DNA from 3 places in the Devosia sp. GW821-FHT12F11 genome. Region 3 is predicted to be linked to each of the others. Evidence: predicted binding sites of a transcription regulator. Region 3 holds the regulator's gene; each other region holds the start of a gene.

Region 1 (7,324 bases), on a different contig from region 3:
CGCCCTGGCCTATCAGGTAGGTGAACGGCCCCTGCAGCGCCTGGCCGGCGCGATCGAGCACGTTCTGGCGCAGGTGCTGGCCATAATTGTCCTTGAGCCGCGCGGCCGTGCCGACATCGAGGCCGAGGAACTCGCGCCACAGCGGGGTGGGGAGGAACGGCGCTTCCGGCGTGCCGTTCTCGATCAGGTACTGGCCGATGCGGATCCAGTCGCGCGCCGTGGCATAGATGCAGCAATAAGCGGAAACCGGGGCGCCTGGGGCGGGTTGGCGCCAGGCGGAGGTCGCCGCGCCGGCCGGGCGCCAGAGCTTTTCGGCCAGCAGCTCAGCGAGACCCTGCCCATAGACAGTTTCGAGCACCTCGCCGAGCAGCGCGGTGTTGACGTTCTGGTAGTTGAACGCGGACGCCGTCCTGGCGTCGGTGACGAGGCCGCCCTCGATGGCGCCGAGCCCCAGGAAATGCAGCCGCGCCAGCGGGCCGAACGGATTGGCCGAGGTATCGACGGTCTTGTCGCCGCTGACGGCGCCAGCTTTGCCCTCGCCATGGTCGAAGGCGATGCCGCTGCGCATTGCCAGCAGCGCGCCCAGCGTGACGCCGGCGAGGCCGCGATCGTCGGGCAAGAGCTCGCCCAGAGTCTGGTCGAGGTTCTTGAGCCGGCCTTCGGCCAGCGCCTTGTAGATCAGCGCGCCGACGAGGCTCTTGGCCATCGAGAACGAGTTGAAGCGGGTTTCGGCGGAGAGACCCGACGCGTAGTGCTCGAGTTCGAGCCGACCGGCGCGGGCGACGAGCAAGGCCTTGCCGCGCTTTTCGGTGAAGGCGGCCTCGAGGTCGGGTTGCAATGGACGGGTGCTGGCCGTGTCGGCGACGTGCAGATCACGCGGCGTTGCGGCGCCCTCGATGCTGGCGAAGTGGCCGGGCGCCGGCCAGATGAGCGGTGGCACACCTTCGGCGACCAGCTGCGGCAGGTAGGGAGCATAGGCGAGGGTGGCCGTCACCGCACCAGCCAGCACCAGCACCAGCGCGATCAGCAGTCTGCGCAACGAAATCCCCCAAAACCCCTGGCGCAAATGGCTCGCAGGCACGGATGGCGGAAATGCGGCTGCTGCTTGACAGGGTTGACCTCCCGTCGTAATCAACAATTATGTTGATTAACAATCCTGTTGATTACGGAGAAGGCAAATGAACAAGCTCATCAGCACACACTGGATCAGCCTCGACGGTTTCATCGCCGGCCCGATGGGCGAGATGGACTGGATCCGCGGCGACGACCAGCTGTCGAGTTACGAGATCGGGCTGGTCAACGGCGCCGGCAGCCTGCTGCTCGGCAAGGGCACCTACCAGGATTTCGCGCAGTACTGGCCGGCCGTTCCCGCCAACCCCAATGCCGCGGCGTGGGAGAAGACCTATGCCGAGCGGATCAATGCGCTGCACAAGGTGGTGATCTCGCACAACCTGCAGGCGGCGAAGTGGCCGACCTCGGAGCTGTGGCGCGAGCTCGATGCGGCCAGGGTCAAGGAATTCAAGGCGCGTTCGGGTGGCGACATCCTCACCTATGGCAGTGCCACCATCGTGCAGCAACTGACCAATCTCGGTCTGGTCGATGAGTACCACTGGCTGATCCACCCGATCGTGCTCGGCAAAGGCCGGCGGTTGCTCGACAACCTGGAGCGGCGCTTCGATATCGAGCTAGTCGACAGCGAACGCTTCGATAGCGGGGTGGTGAAGCTGATCTATCGCAGGGTGTAACGCTCATCGCCGGTGAGGGCACCCAAGCTTGCCTCACCCACAGGGTCGTGCCCCACCCACCGGGTCATTCCCGCGAAAGCGGGAACCTCTGTTTTAGTGCCCACTGCACGATCGCAAACGGAGTTCCCCGCTTTCGCGGGGATGACACCGAGTTTGGGGGACTGGTACGGGGTGACACCATGGATGGGGGAGGTCAGTGCCCAGTAGGCTGGCTACAGCGGCTTCTCCGCCAAGCCGCGGAAGGCGTCGGGGACCGAGCGATCGAGCTCCAGCGTCGCCGAGGCATAGCCGATGGCTTCGCGGCCGAAGCGGGTGCGGACCGCATCCATGGCGCGATCGGCGATGAGGCGCGAGGCGCCGCGCCGGGTGCCGGGGCGGCGGGCTTCGTCGCTAAAGCCCAGCGGCAGTTCGAGCTGTACCAGCGGATCGCGTTCCAGCTGCGCCACCGAGATGGCCAGCAGCGTGATGGTGCGCTCGTCGGGGTGATCGGCCTGGACGACGCGCACCAGGTCCTCGGCGATCTCGGCCAGGCTGACGGTGGCCGAAATCGGCTGGTCGATGGTGATCGAGCGGGTGACGGCGCGCAGGTCGCGGAAGCGGACGCGCGCGGTGATGGTGTGGCCGTGCCAGGATTTCACCCTGAGCCGCGAGGCGATGCGATCGGCGAGATGGTGCAGGGTCGGGCGGTAGATGCGCTCGATGAACGGCTTCTTGCCGAGCGCCGACTGGGCCCCGGCGGAGCGGGCGCGCTGGTTGGTGACGATGCCCCTTGGATCGCGGTTCCAGGCCAGTGCGCTGAGCTTTTCGCCGGCGGCATGGCCGAGGATGCGCTGCACCCACTCGGTGCGCTGCTCGGCCAACTGGCCGATGGTGAGGATGCCCTCATCCTCGAGCTTGCCCTCGGTGACGGGGCCGACGCCCCACATCAGCCCGACCGGCAGCGGGTGCAGGAACTCCAGCTCGCGCGAGGGATCGACGACGACGAGGCCATCGGGCTTGGCCACCTGCGAGGCGATCTTGGCGAGGTGCTTCGTGCGCGCCACGCCGACCGAGATGGGGAGGCCGAGCTCGGCGCGGACCCGGGCGCGAACCGTGCGGGCGATGCTTTCGGGGCTGCCGAACAGGTGCTCGCAGCCGGCGACATCGGCAAAGGCTTCGTCGATCGAGATGCGCTCGACCAGCGGGGTGTAGTCGTCGAGGATGCCGATCGCCGCGTCGCCTAGCCGCTGGTACTCCTCGAAATGCCCGCCGGTGAAGATCAGCTCGGGGCAGAGCTCCTTGGCCGCCCAGCCCGACATGCCGCCATGCACCCCGAAAGCCTTGGCCTCGTACGACGCGGCCAGCACCACGCCGCCGCCGACGGCGATCGGCTTGCCGCGCAACTCCGGATTCAACAGCTGCTCGACCGAGGCGTAGAAGGCATCGAGATCGGCGTGGAGGATGGTGGCGGCGGGCTCCATCCGGGATTCTCCGTGGCGCAAATGAGAACATAAAGCGAACGAAGCCTCGGACTTGTCAAGCGGCTCGCCGGCGGCAGAGAGTGCTGCGGGGATCGGGAGGGTGCGGTGCGGGCAGTGGTCTATTCGGCATATGGCGGGGTGGAGCAACTGCGGCTCGCCGCGGTGGCGCAGCCGGTTCCGGGGCCGGGCGAGGTGCTGGTCCGGGTCAAGGCGGCGTCGCTCAATTCGTGGGATTGGGACCTGTTGCGCGGCAAGCCGTTCCTCGCGCGGTTGGGCGGGTTGTGGCGGCCGCAGCACGCGATCCTCGGCGCCGACATTGCCGGCATCGTCGAGGCTCTGGGCGCGGGAGTGGGCCGCCTGGCCGTCGGCGACAGGGTGTTCGGCGATCTCAGCGGGGCCAACTGGGGCGGGTTCGCCGAGTATGTCGCGGCGCCGGAATCGGCGTTGGCGCGGATTCCTGACGGCGTCGGTTTCGAAGCCGCTGCGGCGACGCCGCAGGCGGGGCTGCTGGCGTGGCAGGGTTTGCGTTGGAAGGGCGAGGTGCGGGCCGGTGACCAGGTGCTGGTCAATGGCGGCGGTGGTGGCGCGGGAACGTTTGCGATCCAGCTGGCCAAGCGCGCCGGCGCTGCCGTGACCGGTGTCGACCGGGCAGAAAAGCTCGAGCTGATGCGCCGGGTGGGGGCGGACCGGGTGACCGACTATCGCGCCGAGGACTTTGCCGCGGGCAGCGAGCGCTACGACCTGATCGTCGACATGGTGGCGTCGCGACCGCTGGCGCAGTATCGCCGCGTGCTCACGCCGACCGGGCGGCTGGCGGTGGTGGGCGGCACGACGCCGACCATCCTCGCGGTGGCAACACTCGGGGCGATGAGCTCGAAGCCCGACGGGCAACAGCTCGGGCTGGTGCTGCACCAGCCGGATGTCGGGCAGCTGGCGGAACTGGGCGCGCTGATCGCAACTGGCGCGGTGAAGCCGGCGATCGACCGGGTGTATCCGCTGGCGGAGACCGCCGAGGCGTTTCAACGGATCGGCGACGGGCAGGCGCTGGGGAAGCTGGTGGTGGTGCCATGAGGGGTATATCGCATCGAGCTGCGTGATGGGCCGGTGCGGGGGATACTTAGGCTCGAACCAGCCCAAAACACCGGCCGGTGGGTGGGCGAGCTTGGTGGGTCCGAAGTAGCTACCCCCGCGCCAGCGCCAGCAGCCGCTCATTCTCCTCCGGCACATTCTCGGCCAAGCGCGCGGCAGCGATGATCGGCAGCCACGCCTGGATGTCGGCTTCCGTGAGCTCGCTCGCCGCCAGGTACTGCGCGAGATACGCGTCGGCCAATTCGTGGCCGGCGCCGTGGCGCATCAGCACGTAGGAGCGGGCGACGTCGGCGGCGGGTGGGCCGGAGGTGGCGTCGGGCCAATCGACGATCATCGCCGCACCGGGTGGGCCGATGATGTTGAAGGGGTGGAAATCGCCGTGGCAGAGGCGGTTGCCTTCCGGCAGCTCGGCCAGCCGCGCCAAGAGGCTCGTGCGCAGCGCGGCATCGAGGTCGACGCGGCCGAGGCGGTCGGCGAGGCGCGGCTTCAGCGGCGAAAGGCGAACTTCGGTGCGGGCATGGATAGCGAGGTGGAGCTGTACCATCGCCTCGAGCGCTGCGGGCAGCAGCCCCGGATCGGCGCTGGCGAGGCTCGCGAGCGGCTCGCCGGGGGCGCGGTCCATGACGAGGCCCCAGCGGCCGGCATAGGGGCCGGCCTGGTGCACCGCCGGGGTCGGGAGGCGGTGCTCGCCGACAATGGCGAGGATGGCGGCTTCGCCGAAGGCCACCGAGCGATTGGTGGGGTCGCGATAGAGCTTCAGCACGTGGTCGCCGTAGTGGAAGGCTTCGGCCATCTTGCCGGAGCCGAGCAGCGGGCCGATCTTCTGATCCATCAGCTGAGCGCCGCCTTGAGGGCAGCGGCGATGGTTTGGGTGCCGCGGGTGAGCTGGAAGACCTTGCCGGCCGTCTTGGGCTCTTCGAGTAGCGCCAGGGTGACCGCCGCAACGTCCTCTCGCGGCACCGATTCCTCGTTGATCGCCTGCTGGCTCAGCAACACCTTACCGGTGCCGCCGCCATCGGTGAGTTCGCCCGGCTCGAGGATGGTCCAGTCGAGGCTGGAGCCGGTGATGAACTTCGCCGCGGCGCGCTTCTGCTTGTAATAGTCCTTCATCTCGTCATCCATCGAGCGGGTGGAAAGCCCGGTGCTGGCGCCGATGGCGGAGATCGAGAGGTAGCGCTTCACTCCGGCATTCTCGGCAGCATGCACGGTGCGGCGGGTGCCGATGCGATCGAGCGCGCTGCTTTCGCCGGCGGCCGAGCCGGCGGCGAACACCACGGCATCGGCGCCCTTCATGGTGGCGGTGAAATCGCTCAGCGGCGATTTGTCGAGATCGAGCACGATGGTCTCGGCGCCACGCTTCACCGTTTCGGCCATGCGTTTGGGGTTGCGGATGGTAGCGACCACCGAGTGGCCGGCGGCCACCAGCTTTTCGACGATCAGGATGCCGGTGCGGCCGCTGCCGCCGATGACGATGATGCGCATGAGGTCACCTGTCGGTGGTTGATGGGGTGAGCTTTGAAAACAGGCGGTGCAGCGTTTCGAGCTCGGCGCTGCTCAGGGCGGCGAGGCCGGGCGGTGGCACGCGGAACTCGGCCAGCAGCGCGGTCTGGGTCTCGAGACCCAGCGGGGTGAGGGCGACGAGCTTCACCCGCCGGTCGGTGGGCGAGGGGCGGCGCTCGACATAGCCGGCCTGCTCCAGCCGATCGACCACCCAGGTGGTGTTCGAGGGGTCGCTGTTGAACTGCCGCGCCAGCTCGCCGATCGGACGTCCCACGGTGTCGAGGCTGTTGAGGATGCGCGAATCGTTGGGCGTCAGGCCGCGCCGCTGCAGGCTCTCGCTGCGCTGCGGGTTGGTGCTGATGAAGAAATCGAACATCAGCCGCCAGGTGTCGGCGGCCAACTCAGCGGTGGCAGGTTTCATGCGCGCAGCCTAGCACGAGCTGGTCCCTTGCATATATTTCGAGTAGTACCATATTTGCTATGCAACAAATAACGGAGCATGACGATGAGCGGACGGCATGACGGCAAGGTGGCGCTGGTCGCCGGGGCCAGCAAGGGCATTGGCGCCGCAACGGCCGAGCTGTTGGCGCAGGAGGGGGCGGCAGTGGTGCTGGTGGCGCGGTCGGTGGAGCCGACCAAGGTGCTGGCCGAGCGCATTCGCCAGGCGGGAGGCCGGGCCCTCGTGGTCGCGGCGGATGTGGCTGATGACGCGGCGATGCAGCGGGCAGTAGAGGCGGGGCTCGCGGCCTTCGGGCGGCTCGACATCGCCTTCAACAATGCGACCGACGGGCCGCGGCCGGCGCCGCTGGCCGAGCTCGATCTCGACGGCTTCGATCGGGGCATCCGCACCAATGTGCGCGGCACTTTTATCGGTATGCGGCACCAGATCACGGCGATGCTCAAGACTGGCGGCGGGGCGATCGTCAACATGGCGTCCTTGGCCGGGGTGATCGGGGTGTCGGGGCTTGCCGCCTATGTGTCCGGCAAGGCCGGGATCATCGGGCTCAGCAAGGTCGCGGCGCTCGACTATGCGGATCGCGGCATCCGGGTGAACGTGGTGGCGCCGGGGCCGATCCTCGCCCACCATCTCGAGGCGGCGGGCCCCGAAGCGCAGCGGCAGGCCGGGCTCGCGACGCCGATGCGGCGGATCGGGCGTGTGGAGGAAGTGGCGCAGGTGGTGAGCTGGCTTGCCTCGGATGCGGCCAGTTTCGTTACCGGCGCAGTGGTTCCGATCGATGGCGGGCAGAGCGCCGGCAACAAGATCCAGAACACCTATCGGCAGGGCGAACCGATGCAGGCGGCGGGCTAGAGCGCTTTCAGGAAAAGTTGCAGACTTTTCCGGTTCGAAAGCGCGACAGCGAACCCAGACTCCCGCGCTACGCCCGACGGCTGCTACACAGCTGGCGGAGAACGAGGGAGACGATTCGATGCAGGCGCTGCGGCAGGTGGTGGTGCACCACGACGATCTGGGGGCGAGCTGGAGCGCAAACATGGCGTTCCTCGAGCTCTGCGAGCAGGGCGTGGTGACCT
Region 2 (7,324 bases), on a different contig from region 3:
CATGGCCCATGGCGAGGTGGCCGGGCAGGCGCCCGACAGTCGCGGGGTCGGTAAAGTGATCGCCGACGAGGCCGAGCTGGCGTTCCGAATGGAACTGTTTGCCGTCGAAGCTGACGATGCCCGCCGCTTCCTGTCCGCGGTGTTGCAGCGCGTGCAGGCCGAGCGCGGTGAGGGTTGCAGCCTCGGGGTGGCCGAGGATGCCGAACACGCCGCACTCTTCGCGCAGCGTATCATGGTCCCATTCCGCGATCGGTTTGGCGTTCTGGGTCATCGGGCACCTCCAGGGTTCAGGTCGGGCCAAACAAGACGGGACCGCAGATGCGGCCCCGTTCACGAATATGCAATGCGCTCACCCGAATTTCATCAGGCGTTGGGCGCGGCCCCCTCGGCCGGCGGCTCCAGCGGCGCGTCGTTCTCGAGCTGGTCGGTGCCCTCTTCATTGGGCACGTCGGCATCCGGCGTCGGCACGTCGTCGGGCGAAGCATCCTCGCCAGTGCCGCCACCGGCGCCACGCTGCAGGATGTCGGTGACCTGCTTCTCGAGATCAGGCGGCAACAGCGCGATTAGGCTGTCGCCGAAATTGCGAAGGATCGGCAGCGAGCGCGACTCGGCCGCCCAGGAGGGCAGGTTCGAGGGCATCAGCCACAGCCCGAAGACCACCACGATCACCGCAATCAGCACGCCACGGGCGACGCCGAAGATGAAGCCCAGCGTGCGGTCGAGCGGCCCGATACGGCTGTCGACGACGAAATCGGCGATCCGCATGGTGATCAGGTGGAGGATGATCAGCGCCACGATGAAGGTGCCGAGCACCGTCACGATGTCGGCCACGATCGGTTCGGCGATATAGCCGCGCGCGATTTCCTTGTGGTTGAAATAGGCATAGGCGGCGATTGCCGCGGAGCCCGCCCAGGTCGCTAACGACAGGATTTCACGCGTGAATCCGCGGGCCGTAGCCAGGATCGCCGAAATCAGGACGAGAACGCCGATGCCGACGTCAAATGCAGTCAACATAGAGAAAATCCGCCCCTGGGACCCGCTTCAGGGTCCCGTGTAACCATTAATCGTGGCAAAGCCAAGCACGGAGGACGAGGTGCATGGCCGATGTTCACGGAAAGCAGGAAGCGTGGCCAAAGCGCTACTCTGCCGCCTGCCGCTGACCACGCGCGGCGATCCGTCCGATGAGCTCGGCGAGCTCCGCATACTCGCCCACCGCAATGCCGTTAGGCACGTCCCCCTTGCCCAGCCGGCCGGTTACCGCCCCTTGGAAACCGAGCTTCTGCGCTTCGCGCAGGCGCTGCGCAGCATGCGCCACCGGGCGTACGCCGCCGGCCAGCGAGATCTCGCCGAAATACACGTTTGAGGAGGGGAGCGGCGAGCCGGTGAGCGACGAGATCAGCGCCGCCGCCACGGCGAGGTCAGCCGCCGGCTCGTTGATCTTCAGGCCGCCCGCGACGTTGAGGTAGATATCATTGGCGCCAATCCGCACTCCGCAGCGGGTCTCCAGCACCGCCAGCACCATCGAGAGCCGCGACGAATCCCAGCCGATCACCGCGCGCCGCGGCGTGCCGAGCGGCGAGGGCGAGACCAGCGCCTGCACCTCGCACAGCATCGGTCGCGTGCCTTCCATGCCGGCGAACACCGCGGAGCCCGCCGCATCCTTGTCGCGCTGGTCGAGGAACAGCGCCGAGGGGTTGGCCACTTCGCGCAAGCCCAGCGTCGACATCTCGAACACGCCGATCTCGTCGGTGGCGCCGTAGCGATTCTTCACGCCACGCAGGATGCGGAAGGTGTGGCTGGCATCGCCCTCGAAATACAGCACCGCATCGACCAGGTGCTCGACGACACGCGGCCCGGCAATCTGCCCGTCCTTGGTGACGTGCCCGACCAGCACCACGGCGGCGCCGGATTTCTTGGCGAAGCGAGTCAGCGCCTGCGCCGAGGTGCGCACCTGCGTGACGGTGCCAGGCGCGCTCTCCACCCGGTCCGTCCACAGCGTCTGGATCGAATCGATAATCACCAGATCCGGCGGCGGGCCGTTCTGCAGCGTGGCGAGGATGATCTCGACATTGGTTTCCGATGCCAGCAGCACGGCACGGTCACCCAGCCCCAGCCGCTGCGCTCGAAGCCGGATCTGGGCCACGGCTTCTTCGCCCGAGACATAGACGATACGCCGGCCGCGTTCGGCCAGCGCAGCTGCCGCCTGCAGCAGCAGCGTGGATTTGCCGATGCCCGGATCGCCGCCGATCAGCACGGCGGAACCCATGACGAAACCGCCACCAGTCACCCGGTCGAGCTCACCGATCCCGGTCTCGACCCGCGCCGCTGTCTCCGTTTCGCCGGCCAGCGGCAACAGCTCAATCGGCCGTCCACCGGCGATTGCCGATTTCGGCCCGGCGCCGACACCCGAATCGACGATTTCCTCGACGATGGTGTTCCACTCGCCGCACGCCTCGCACCGGCCCTGCCACTTGGTGGTCAGGGCGCCACACGCCTGGCAGACATAGGAGGTTTTGGTTCGCGCCATAAGATGCCCCGAGGAGTCGACGAGAGGTAGCCGACTATGGGGGCAAAGGCAAGAACGAAGAGTGAACAACATCAGCGGTGCTACCGCCGCGGCCACTCGCCAATCACCTCATACCGTCCCTGCCCATAAAAGCTCCGCACCAGCGCGAATCCATCCACCCGCAGCGTCGGCGGCCGCTCCAACACCACCTCGGGCGCATTCACCCTGTCGTAGCAGAGCGTCAGGTGGAACGCCTCACTGGGGGCCGAGCGCACCTCGAAGCCGCGCTCCAGCATGCCCCAGCGCAGCAGCCGGGCGAGTTCGACCAGCGGCGTGTCCGAGCCGGGCCTGAGCGCCAACGGCGGCGAACCCACCTTGCGGCGGAAGCTGCCGATCCGGGTGAGCGTGATGTCGAACGGCTGGAAGCCGATCGCGTCACCGGTGGCCATTGCCAGGGCGAGGTCGCTACCGCTCAGCTCCTGGTAGAATCCGACCCCGACCAGCGAGATATGGAGCGTCGTAGCCGGCAGCAGCGCCGCGGTGATGCCATGGAGGCGGCGCTGTTCGTCGACCAGCTCCTGCAAGGCCGGCCTGATCCCGCCGCCCACCAGCACGGCGAAAAACACCGGGTCGCGCCCCTGGCGCGGCGGTACCCTGATGGACTTGAGTGGCCGCGTGTCCTCAGCGAACATCGACAGCTGTGGCAGATCGGTCATCTCATCGGTCCTCCGTTTTAGGGAGAAACAGGGAACCAGTGAGGCTGAAGCGCAGTCAAGAACAAAAAGAGAACAAACTTGAACTAAGGTGCGCGTCCGCCCTTCGCACAACTTGCCTATCGCGTCCGCCGTTGCGAAGCTCTCCCGGGACTCCGAACGGCCCGACCAGCGGCCGGAACAAGCAGACATAGGGAAGAGATGACCAAGATCACCGGGATCGAGACGATCCGTACGCGCGCCGACGGCACCTGGCTGTTCGTCAAGGTCCTGACCGATCAGCCCGGCCTCTACGGCATCGGCTCGGCCTCCGATCACTACCGCGCCAAGGTGGTGCAGGCGGCGATCGAGAACGTCACGCCCCTGCTGATCGGCCGCGACGTCAGCCGCATCGAGGATATCTGGCAGTCCGTCTATACCCAGAGCTACTGGCGCAACGAGGCCATCGGCAACACCGCGCAGGCCGGCATCGACATGGCGCTGTGGGACATCAAAGGCAAGGAAGCCGGCATGCCGGTGTACCAGTTGCTAGGCGGCAAGACCCGCAGCGCAGTCGCGGCCTATGCCCACGCCCAGGGCAACTCGCTCACCGAGCTCGAGGACGATGTCCGCCGCTACTGGGAGGAGGGCTATACCGTCATCCGCTGTCAGCTCGGCAATTACGGCGGCGGCGGCTTCCTCGATCGCGCCAATGCCCGCGGGCCGAAGAACCACTGGCCGCAGGACAAGGCCTTCGACGACGACGCCTACCTTCAGGCCATCCCGGAGATGTTCGCGCATCTGCGCGACAAACTGGGCTGGGGGCCGAAATTCACCCACGACGTGCACGAGCACCTCGCCCCGACCAATGCGGTGCAACTCGCAAAACTCCTTGAGCCCTATCGGCTCTACTTCCTCGAGGACCTGCTCTCGCCCGAGCAGGTCGGCTGGTATCGCCAGGTGCGCCAGCAATGCGCCACCCCGCAGGCGATGGGCGAGCTGTTCGTCAATCCGCACGAATACCTGCCGCTCATCACCGAGCGGCTGATCGATTTCGTTCGCGTCCGTATCTCGAAGGGCGGCGGCATCACCCAGGCGCGGAAGATCGCGACGCTCTGCGAATGGTTCGGCGTACAGACCGCCTGGCAGGAGGGCGGCGACAACGATCCGGTCAACCAGATGGCGGCGATGCATGTCGACCTCGCCTCCACTGCCTTCGGCATCCAGGAGGAGAACCACTTCAAGCCCGAAGAGTACGAGCTGTTCCCCGGTCACGCCGTGCTCGAGGGCGGCTACCTCTACGGCAACGAGCAACCCGGCCTCGGCCTCGACATCGACGTGAAGAAGGCCGAAGCGCTGCTCGATCCGGATAAGGCGGCGAAGTCGCACTACATGGCCGAAGACCGCCGCCGCGATGGCGGCATCGTCCGGCCGTAGCGAGTGCCGACGGGCGATTGAGGGGAGGCGGACTATCGGAAGCTCCATTGACTGGCAGGCGGAACTCGCTCACCTGGCCAAAGGGATCGTCATCCGGCATCGACAGCCGTTCCACCTCATCTCGCGCGCGGCATTCGAGGCGCAGGTTGCCGAGCTGTCTGTCCGGCTGCCCTTGCTGCCTGACGAGGCAAAGGTCGTCGCGCTGCGCAGCATCGCGGCCAGCATCGGCGACGGCCACACCTTCGTCGCCGCGCCGCCACGGCCGAAATTCCCGGTCGAGTTCTGCTGGTTCGGCGATGACCTCACGGTGGTTCGCGCCACGGCAGCCCACCGCAAGCTGATCGGCGCCCGACTGTTGGCGATCGGCGAGCAGCCGGCGGCGCTCGTGCAGAGCCGGCTGAACTGGCTCATCCCGCAGGGCGAGAACGGCGGCTATGTGCTGGCGCGCAGTGTCGAACTGCTGCGGGAGCCCGAGGTGCTCGCTGCTCTGGGCCTCCCGCCCCTGTTTCGCCTCGTCGATGCCGCCGGAACTGAACTGGTCGTGACGCTGCGGCCAGACGACGAGCCGCTGCTGACCTTCGAGCATGTTCCACTCTCGATGCAACGCATGAACGAACCGTTCTGGTTCTCGCGCCTCGCCGAACGGGATGCGGTCTACGTGCAGTTTCGCTCCTATGACGGGCTGGAGGCCAATGCCGTCAGGTTGTTCGACGCCCTCCGGCAACGGCCGGCGCGGCGGCTCATCGTCGACCTCAGGCGGAACGGCGGCGGCAACTTCCTCGCCGGCCGGCAATGGCTGCTGCTCCCCATCGAGCTGCTGGGGCTGATCGCGGGGCAACTGTTCGTATTGGTCGGTCGCCGCACTTTCTCGGCCAGCATGGTCAACGCCATCGATTTCCGCCGCGAAACTGAGGCGATCCTGGTCGGCGAACCGATTGGCGCACGGCCATACGGCTATCAGGAGAACGGCTGGTTCACGCTGCCGGGTTCCGGGTTGCAGGTCTCCGCCGCGACCCGGCTCTACCGTTTCGGTCCGGAGGATGCCGACAGCTTTCTTCCGGACCAACCGATCAATACCAGCCATGCCGACTTCGTCGCCGGCCGCGATCCGGTCCTCGAGTGGGCACTTGGCGCCTAGAGGTCCGGCATGCCGCTGAACACCTCGAGGACCACCCCGATGTCTGGCGCGCTGTCGAGATAGTGCACCTCGATGCCGGTGAAGGTGCCGCTGAGGGTGGATTGGCGGCCGCGTGCCTGCTGGTCTTTCAGCGTCTGCCGGAAGTCGGGCGTCCGCACCGCGACATGGTGCACGCCGCCGACCCCGCCGCGTTGGGCGAGGAACTTGCCGAACATGTCGTTTTCGTCCCTCGGCTCGATCAGTTCCCACATCACGTCGCCGATCATCGTCATGGCGATGCGCGACCGCCATTCGGCCGGCTCGCCGTCGACCAGGACGTTCTCGGCATTCTCCGGTCCGATCTCCATGAATTCCCACGGCCCGATGCCATACTGTTCCTCATAAGCGCGAACGGCAGCCTCGAGGTTGGGCACCACGATGCCAAGCTGCATCGTCTTGGTGAAGGTCGGCTGCTTTCCCGGCATGTTGGGCCTCAATATTCAACACAATTGTTGATCAACATATGTGTTGAATACGAACGCCAGAGCTCTGTCAAGCTGGTGGTTGGTCGACCGTGCCACAGCCGCTAGGGTGCCGGCCCACGTAAAGACCGAGGGAGCGCGGCATGCGGTTCGAGGGCCAAGCGATTTATGTCACCGGAGCAGGGCACGGCATCGGCCGCGCCACCGCGCGGCGCCTCGCCGCCGAAGGTGGTTCGATTGCAGTCTCCGATATCGATGGCCCCGCGGCGGAGGCTGTCGCCGCCGAAATCGCCGCGGCGGGCGCGCGGGCCTTCGCCACCACTTGCGACGTCACCAGCCGTGACGCCGTCGATGCCTCCATCGCCGATACGGTCGGTCGCTTCGGCAAGCTCAACGTTCTCGTCAACACCGCCGGTGGCGACTGGAACGAGCCGGCGCTCGGCGAAATTCCGGACGAGCTGTTCGATCGCAAGATGGACGTCAACCTCACCGGCGTGTTCCGCTGTGTCCGCGCCGCGCTGCCGGCGCTGATCGCGGCCGGGCCGGGCAGCAACGTCGTCAGCATCGGCTCGATCAATGGCAGCTGGGCGTTTGGCGGCTACGCCTATTCGGCGGCGAAGGCCGGGCTCGAAATCCTCACCAAGAACCTGGCGGCCCGCTACGGCAGTCAGGGTGTCCGCTTCAACCTGATCAGCCCCGGCACCATCCGAACGCGCAACTGGACGGTGCGCGAAGACGATGGCGGCAAGCGTGCCCGCAAATATCCGCTCGGCCGCCTCGGCGAGCCCGAAGACATCGCCGCCGCTGTCGCCTTCCTCGCCTCGGCCGATGCCTCCTGGATCACCGGTATCAACCTCCCCGTCGAGGGCGGCATCATGACGGGCGGCCTGCACGACCTGATCATGGAGGGCTGATCCGTCGCAGGCGGGCAGGGCGCCAGCCGCGACCGATCACGTCATGCCGTACCGGTCAACCGATCGCGGATCTCCGTATCGGACTGGGGGATGTTGCCACCCGGGGTCAACCGATCCACCGACTCCGGAATTGCCGTAGCGAGACGCTTGAGCAGTTCCTCGCGTGACAGGCCGGT
Region 3 (7,324 bases):
CCATTCGACGGGCCAGTGTTCGGGGTAGTAGCAGACGCCGACAGCAGGAAACGACACGTGAGACTCAGAGCTTGAGGAAGGGTTCGGCGATGCCGGGCACGTCGAGCGCCACGGCGAAGACGCTGCCGGCGTGCGGCTCGCGTTCAAGCTGCTCGGGCGTCATGTGCTCGCGCGCGGTGGTGATGTAGAGGGTCTTGAGGTCATTGCCGCCAAAGGCCGGACAACTCACCTGGCTGACGCCGGGGACCTCGACAACCTTGTCGAGCTTACCGTGGGGCGAGATGCGGATGACCTTGCCGCCACCCCAGCGCGCATTCCACAGATACCCCTCGGAATCGACCACTGAACCATCGGCGCCGCCGGGGCTCTCCATGGTGAAGAAGTCCTCCCACGGCCCGATCGGCAGGCCGGTCGCCGGGTCGGTGGCGCATTTGACGATCATCTTGCCGGAGTCGGTGAAGTAAGCGGTCCGGCCGTCGGGCGAAAAGCAGATCGAGTTCGGGATGCGGATGCTCTCGATCACCTTGGTGGTCTGCCCGGCACGATACTGGTAGACGCCGCCGACACCGGCTTCGGCCTTGCGGCCCATGGTGCCGATCCAGAAGCCGCCGGCGCGGTCGACGCGGCTGTCATTGGTGCGGTTGGTCGGAACGTCGCCTTCGATCTCGGCGATGACCGAGGTCGTATCGGTAGCGAAGTCGTAGCGGAGCAGGGCGCCCGACTGGGCGATGGCAAGGCTCTGTTTGTCGATCACCGCACCGGCGCTGACCGTGTCCTTGAACGTGATGCGGTCGACGATGTGGCCATCGGTCCCGGCACTCAGCATGGTCTGGTTGAGGATATCGAACCAGAACAGGCGTTCGAGCAGCGGGTGCCAGAACGGGCCTTCGCCCAGCTCGCAGCGGCTGTCGACAAAGAGCTCGGCCTTGGTGTTCATCGCGGTTTTCCCTGGTCATAGGCAGCGACGGCCGCGGTGGCGCGCAATGCCACATCCGCGGCGGACATGCCGGGTTTGAAAATGTAGGTGCCGAGACCGAAGCCGGCGCAGCCGGCGGCGAAGTACTCGGTGAAATTATCGGGATTGGCGCCCCCGACGGCGTAGAGCGGAATGTCTGATGGCAGTACGGCCTTCATCGCCTTGATGCCCTTGGGGCCCAGCACTTCGGCCGGGAAGAACTTGAGGCCCGTGGCGCCAGAGCGGATGGCAGTGAAAGCGTCGGTGGGCGAGAACACGCCCGGATACGAGGTCATGCCGCGCTCGATCGTGGCGCCGATCACGGCCGGATTGGTGTCTGGCGAGACGACGAACTGGCCGCCGGCATCAGCAACGGCGTCGACATCGGCGCGGCTCAGCACGGTGCCGGCGCCGATCAGCGCGCGGCCCTCGAACACTTTTGCGGCGTCCTCGATGGAGCGCAGCGCCTCCGGCGAGTTCAGCGGCACCTCGATCATGGTGATGCCGGCGAGCACCAGGGCGTCGCAGACTTCGAGGGTTTCGGGAGGGGTGATGCCGCGAAGGATCGCGATGATGTGGCGGTGGGTCATGGTCTATGCCTGTCTTGCAGCCTTGAGGCCGGCGAGGGTGGCGTCGGTTGCATCGATGATGCGGGTGCTGGCGCCCAGCCGGGCGAAAGCCATCTGGTAGAGCCCGCAAAGGCCGACGCTGCCGACCAATGGGATCTCGGCTTCGCCGATCCAGTCGCGCTGGCCGCCGATCTCGGCGCCGATGAGCAACCCCGAGAGGAAACCGGCGCACCACGGTGCACTGCGTCCTGAGAGGAGCGAACCGGCGCGAACCTTGAACAGCGTGGCAGTCAGCCGCTCGGGACGTTCCAACCCCTGATCGAGGCCGGCTTCGAAGCCGCGCTCCCGGTCTTCGCCCTCGAGTTCGCCACCCAGCGAGTGACGCAGCACCGAGTGGGTGCGCAGCAGTTCGAAGATCTCGCCGGTCATGGCGCTCGAGAAGCGCTCCAGCCTGGTGCCGCAGAGCAGCGCCCATTTGCTGTGGGTGCCGGGCATCACCGCCAGGCCGGAGAACCCCGGGAGCAACGACGACAGGCCCAGCAACTGGGTTTCCTCGCCGCGCATCACGTCTTCGGCGCCGACATCACGCAGGCAGACGCCGGGAAGAATGCGGGGGGTTAGCGGGCCGGGCATGTCGGGCGCCACCGCGCCCTGTGCAAGGCGGCCGAGCTCGGCCGGGGCGTCGAGATAGGGGGCCTCGATCCAGCCTTGCCGGGCACCGGCCATGCCGCAGATCAGCACGTCTTCGATGTCCTCGGCGACACCGCTGAGCAGCGAGGTCAGCACATCGGGGTACTGTTCGCGGCTGAGGCGACCCATGCCATCCGGCGACGAGCGCGCGAAGGCGATCTCGCCGCCGGCGTCGATGCCCCATGCGCGCAGATTGGAAGTGCCCCAATCAACGGCAACCCATTCGACCTCTGCTGCCAAAACCTTCTCCCTGGCGCTGCATGTTTGCTGCGCACCGCCATGCCGCTAAAGCGCGATCGGGAAGGTTGTCCACTCTCCTGGTACGATCGCGACGGCCATTTGCATGGCGGCGCTGCCTGAAGACACCTGAGGCCTCCTGTGGCGGCGCGGACCGTACCGTCTTTGCCGGGCCGACCCTAGTGCAATAATCGGCCGGCCAATCTGTTTTCCCAAGAAAGGACCGCGGTTTCATAAGAAAGCAGCGCAGCTTCAAAGAAAAAGGGCCGGCAAGCTGCCGACCCAAGGACCCAGTTGGCGGAGGGGTCAGTAAATCAGTACTTGCGCAGCAGGCCGACCAGCCGGCCCTGCACCTTGACCCGGTCGGGCGGGAAGATACGGGTCTCGTAGGCCGGGTTGGCCGCTTCGAGCGCAACGGAATTGCCGCGACGGCGGAGCCGCTTCAGGGTCGCTTCCTCGTCATCGACAAGGGCGACGACGATCTCGCCGGTCGAAGCCGCGTCCTGCTTCTTGATCAGCACGGTATCGCCATCGAAGATGCCGGCGTCGATCATCGAGTCACCGCGCACTTCGAGTGCATAGTGCTCGCCTGGCCCGAGCATTTCGGGTGGCACCATGATGGTATGGCTGTGGGTCTGGATCGCTTCGATCGGCGTGCCCGCTGCGATGCGGCCCATCACCGGGATGGTCACGGCCCGGTAGGAGTCGGCGTTGACCACGGGCGCCGATGGGCGCGCCGGAGGTGTTGCCACCTTGCCGAGGTTGCCTTCGATGACCGAGGGCTCGAAGCGAGCCTTGCGGCCGCCGAGTGACGGGTTCATCGAATCCGGCAGCTTGATCACTTCGAGCGCCCGGGCCCGGTTGGGCAGGCGCCGGATGAAGCCGCGCTCTTCGAGCGCAGTGATCAGCCGATGGATACCGGACTTGCTCCTCAGGTCGAGCGCGTCCTTCATCTCATCAAACGAGGGCGGGATACCGGACTCCTTCATCCGCTCGTGGATGAACATCAGCAGTTCGTGTTGCTTGCGCGTCAGCATGGGCGGCTCCGTGAGCAGAATCGGAACAAAGACTGAACGTGTTATACGTGTTCCAGTTATGTTCTGCAATCGAGCGGTGAATATTGCGTTACGAGCCCGCCGATTTGGGGGCTTTTGTCCTCGTGAGAGCTGTTGGCAAGAAGGGCTCCCAGCACTCGGACCGGTGACCGCGGACGGTCTGCCGGTCCGCGGCCGTCGCTATTTCGCGACCTTGTAGCTTGCCGCCACCATCAGCATGGCGGCAGAGAGCAGTACGAAGGCGAAGGGCAGAGTGGCAAGGTGCGCTACGAACCCGATCAGTGCGGGACCGGCGAGCAGACCGAGATAGCCCAGCGTACTGACTGCGGTGATCGCGAGGCCGGGCGACATGTCCCTGGTGCGACCGGCAGCCGAGAACAGCACCGGCACGAGGTTGGAGGCGCCGACGCCGACGAGGAAGTAGCCGACGAGGCCGGCATGGGCTGAGGGAACCAGCAGCACCACGGCAAAGCCGATGGCGCCGATCAAGCCGCCAAGCACGATGACGCGCCGCTCGCCCAGCGCCATCCGGATACGATCGCCGGCGAGCCGTCCGCCGGTCATCGCTACCGCGAACGCGGCATAGCCGAGCCCGGCGAGACCGATATCGGCGCCGCGGACCGAGGTCAGGAACACCGCGCTCCAGTCGAGCACCGATCCCTCAGCGAGGAAGGTCAAGAGGCACAGGATGCCGAGCAGCAGCACGCCGCCCTTGGGCAGAACGAACAGCGGCGACTTCTCCTGCCCATTGTCGCCATAGGGCAGCAGCCCGCCCAGCGACAAGCCAACCAGCAGCAGCGACACGACGCTGACGGCGATAGCCGCCACCAGCGGCGACAGGCCGCCCAGCGCCAGCAAGGCGCTCATGCCACCGGCCCCGGCGATGCCGCCGAGGCTGAACAGGCCGTGGAAGCCGGACATCATCGGTCGGCCGCTGTCGCGCTCGACCCTCACCGCCTGGATGTTCATCGCCACGTCGACGGTGCCCAGCGAGGCGCCGAACACGGCGATGGCGACCGCCATGCTGAGCCAGCTGTCGGCGATAGCGAGGAACGGGAAAGCCCCGATCATGATGATCGAGGCGACGGCGATCACGGCGCGGCAGCCCCACTTGGCAGTCAGGATGCCGGTGATCGGCATGGCGAGAATCGAGCCCAGCCCCAGGCACAGCAGCAAGAGCCCGAGCGCGCCTTCGTCGAGCCCGAGGCGGAGTTTGGCCAGCGGCACCAGTGGGGCGAAGCCAGCCATGACGATGCCGACAACGAGGAAGATCACCCGGGTGGCGATCTGCTCGCGGCGAGCAGATGGGAGGCGGTGAGTGGCGATCGTGGTGGCGGTCACGGCGGAGATCCAGTGCGGCTTGAAATCAGGTGGCGTGGTGGACGGTGGTGCCTTGCGTCGCGAAGTCCTCGAGCAGGCCGGGATCGGCGTCGCCTTCGACCACCAGGTGGGTCAGCGCCTCGGGCCTCGCGATCCGGAACGGCGCAGCGAGGCCAAGCTTGTCGGCGGTCGCGGCGACCACCAGGGCGCGGCTCTGCATCACCATGGCACGCTTCACTTCGGCCTCGACGGCATCGAGGGCGGAGACCCCGAACGTCAGGTCGATGGCGCAAGTCCCGAGGAACACCAGATCGGCGTAGATGGCCTCGATTGCCTCGACCGTGGTGTTGCCGCTGACGCTGCCCAGTTCGCCGTTGTAGATGCCGCCGAGCATGATGATGGTGACGTGCTCGTGGTCAGCGAGCGCCGCGGCGATGGCAGGTGCGTTGGTGACGACCGTCAGCTCCATGCTGCGGGGAATGGCGCGGGCGATGGCGTAGTTGGTGCTGCCGGCGTCGATGAACACGGTGTGCCGCGGCTGCAGCAGCTTCACGGCTTCAGCCGCCAGCCGGGTCTTGGCATCGGCATCTTTCTCCACCCGGGCCGAGATCGGCAGCGCCACCGGTGCCGGGGCGAGAGCGCCGCCATGGACGCGCCGGCAGTAGCCGGCCTTGGCGAGTTCGCGCAGGTCGCGCCGGACCGTGTCCTCCGACACGCCGAACCGTGCAGCAAGTTCAGTGGCGACGACGCGCCCATCGCTCAGCAGCAGGGCGCGGATCACATCGTGGCGTTCATCGGTGAGCATGTGCGACTCCATGCATGTTCATGCACGATATTGCACGAATATGCACGATCGGCAACAGCTACCGATCTTGGCTCGCGGCTGGCAGATGGAGTTGGACTCTGAAGCCGCCGCCGGGCGGTGCGGCCACGGTGAGCTCGCCTCCGAGCAGCGTAGCGATTTCTTCGACGATCGGCAGGCCGAGCCCGGCGCCGGGCTTGTCGCTATCGCCACGGCTGAAGCGCTTGCGGACGGCGGCAAGCTGTTCGGGCGCAACGCCTTTGCCGGTATCGGCAACCTCGAGTAGCAAGTCTTCCGCGGCGACGACACGCACCGTCGCCTCGGCACCCGGGCCGGCATAGGCGATGGCGTTCTCGATCAGGTTGCTGAGCAATTCGCCCAGCAGCATCGGGTCGCCGCGGACCAGGGCAGGGCCGTTGCCGTCAAAGCCGAGGTCGATTTCGGCGGCATGAGCGCGGACGACGTAGTCGCCCGTGCGTTCCCGTGCAAGTTCGTGCAGATCGACGATCGGGAACTGCAGGCGGTCGGAGGCGGCCTCGTCAATGCGGGCGAGCAACAGGAGCTGCGCCAGGACGCGCTCGGCATGCACCACCGCGGCGTCGGCGGTCCGCGCAGCTTCGCGCGCCGCGGCGGGCGTCTCGGCGCGAAGCGCCAGCGCCAGTTGTGTGCGGATGATGGTCAGCGGTGTGCGGAGCTGGTGGCTGGCATTGCCGGTGAAGTGCCGCAGCGCCTCGAGCGCCGCCGACAGCCGCGTCATGAACGAGTTGATGGTATCGACCAGCCCCTGCACCTCGCGCGGCACCTCCTGCTCGATCGGGCTGAGATCGTCGAGCGCTCGCCGGGAGATGGCGTCGCGCAGCCGGTAGAGCGGGGCGAGCGAGAACCCGACAGCCAGCCACAGGATCACCGCCGCTGCGAGAATCAACAGGGCGAGGCGGATGGCGGAGCGCACCAGCAGGGTCTGGGTCAGCTGGGTGCGCGCAATCGTGGTTTCGGCCACCGTCACGGTGAAGGGGATGGCGCTGACGCCTGATGATGCCGCCCGTCGCAGCACCGCGACCCGGATCGGCTCACCCCGGAAGCTGGCATCGGAATAGGCGATGTCGGCCGTCGCGTTCTCAGAAGTCGGTAGCGTCTGGTAGCCGGTGATGAAGCCCTCCGGGCCATCGACTCGGTAAAATACCCGGTCCTGCGCCGCCGAGGTCAGCATTTCCAACGCCACATAGGGCACGTCGACCTCGAGCGCCCCGTCCTCGGTAACGATCACCCGCTCGGCGATCGCCAGCACCGAGCCGGCGAGCACGCGGTCCGACAGCGAGGTGGCGGTGTCCCGGGCTTCGCGCCAGGTATCGACCACGGCCAGCGCCGCCACGGCCAGCAGCGCCACCATCAGCCACAGCAGCAGGCGTCGGCGCAGCGAATAGGGCCGCGCCATCAATCGACGATCCGGTCGAGATAGTAGCCGAGCCCACGCGCGACGCGCACCGTGAGGGCATATGGCGCCAGCCGCCGGCGGAGTCGTGAGATGTACTGCTCGACCGCGTTCTCGCTGAGGTCGTCGTCGAAGGCGGCCAGCGACTCGATGATCGATTGCTTGGCCACCACCTTGCCGGCCTTGCGCAGCAGTGTTTCGAGCACGCTCAGCTCGCGCGCCGGGATATCGAGCGTCTGCCCGAAGGCCGACAGGGTGCGCGAT

The links. The regulator LexA, encoded in region 3, represses DNA repair genes until DNA is damaged. The targets are predictions, from matches to a motif close to TGTTCNNNNTGTGTTCNG.
Region 1: dinB (DNA polymerase IV) is a predicted target of LexA. The motif match lies at 3,229-3,246, and genes of this name have one in related genera.
Region 2: AC1ROK_RS21725 (2'-5' RNA ligase family protein) is a predicted target of LexA. The motif match lies at 3,280-3,297, and genes of this name have one in related genera.

What each region holds. Positions count from the first base shown of each region.
Region 1 is NZ_JBXAPX010000001.1:303,896-311,219, reverse strand. Features, by position in the region: gene AC1ROK_RS01595 (serine hydrolase domain-containing protein) at 1-1,039, opposite strand, end outside; gene AC1ROK_RS01590 (dihydrofolate reductase family protein) at 1,179-1,745, shown strand; gene dinB (DNA polymerase IV) at 1,958-3,205, opposite strand; gene AC1ROK_RS01580 (NAD(P)-dependent alcohol dehydrogenase) at 3,311-4,276, shown strand; gene AC1ROK_RS01575 (phosphotransferase) at 4,386-5,126, opposite strand; gene AC1ROK_RS01570 (NAD(P)-dependent oxidoreductase) at 5,126-5,776, opposite strand; gene AC1ROK_RS01565 (MarR family winged helix-turn-helix transcriptional regulator) at 5,781-6,215, opposite strand; gene AC1ROK_RS01560 (SDR family NAD(P)-dependent oxidoreductase) at 6,300-7,103, shown strand; gene AC1ROK_RS01555 (polysaccharide deacetylase family protein) at 7,222-7,324, shown strand, end outside.
Region 2 is NZ_JBXAPX010000008.1:50,499-57,822, reverse strand. Features, by position in the region: gene purF (amidophosphoribosyltransferase) at 1-271, opposite strand, end outside; gene AC1ROK_RS21735 (CvpA family protein) at 364-1,014, opposite strand; gene radA (DNA repair protein RadA) at 1,139-2,527, opposite strand; gene AC1ROK_RS21725 (2'-5' RNA ligase family protein) at 2,608-3,222, opposite strand; gene AC1ROK_RS21720 (enolase C-terminal domain-like protein) at 3,421-4,635, shown strand; gene AC1ROK_RS21715 (S41 family peptidase) at 4,613-5,773, shown strand; gene AC1ROK_RS21710 (VOC family protein) at 5,770-6,237, opposite strand; gene AC1ROK_RS21705 (SDR family NAD(P)-dependent oxidoreductase) at 6,378-7,148, shown strand; gene AC1ROK_RS21700 (YidB family protein) at 7,190-7,324, opposite strand, start outside.
Region 3 is NZ_JBXAPX010000009.1:125,075-132,398, forward strand. Features, by position in the region: gene AC1ROK_RS23875 (beta-galactosidase) at 1-57, opposite strand, end outside; gene AC1ROK_RS23880 (SMP-30/gluconolactonase/LRE family protein) at 65-937, opposite strand; gene AC1ROK_RS23885 (2-dehydro-3-deoxy-6-phosphogalactonate aldolase) at 934-1,545, opposite strand; gene AC1ROK_RS23890 (2-dehydro-3-deoxygalactonokinase) at 1,549-2,454, opposite strand; gene lexA (transcriptional repressor LexA) at 2,766-3,488, opposite strand; gene AC1ROK_RS23900 (MFS transporter) at 3,687-4,847, opposite strand; gene AC1ROK_RS23905 (DeoR/GlpR family DNA-binding transcription regulator) at 4,873-5,631, opposite strand; gene AC1ROK_RS23910 (sensor histidine kinase) at 5,690-7,063, opposite strand; gene AC1ROK_RS23915 (response regulator) at 7,063-7,324, opposite strand, start outside.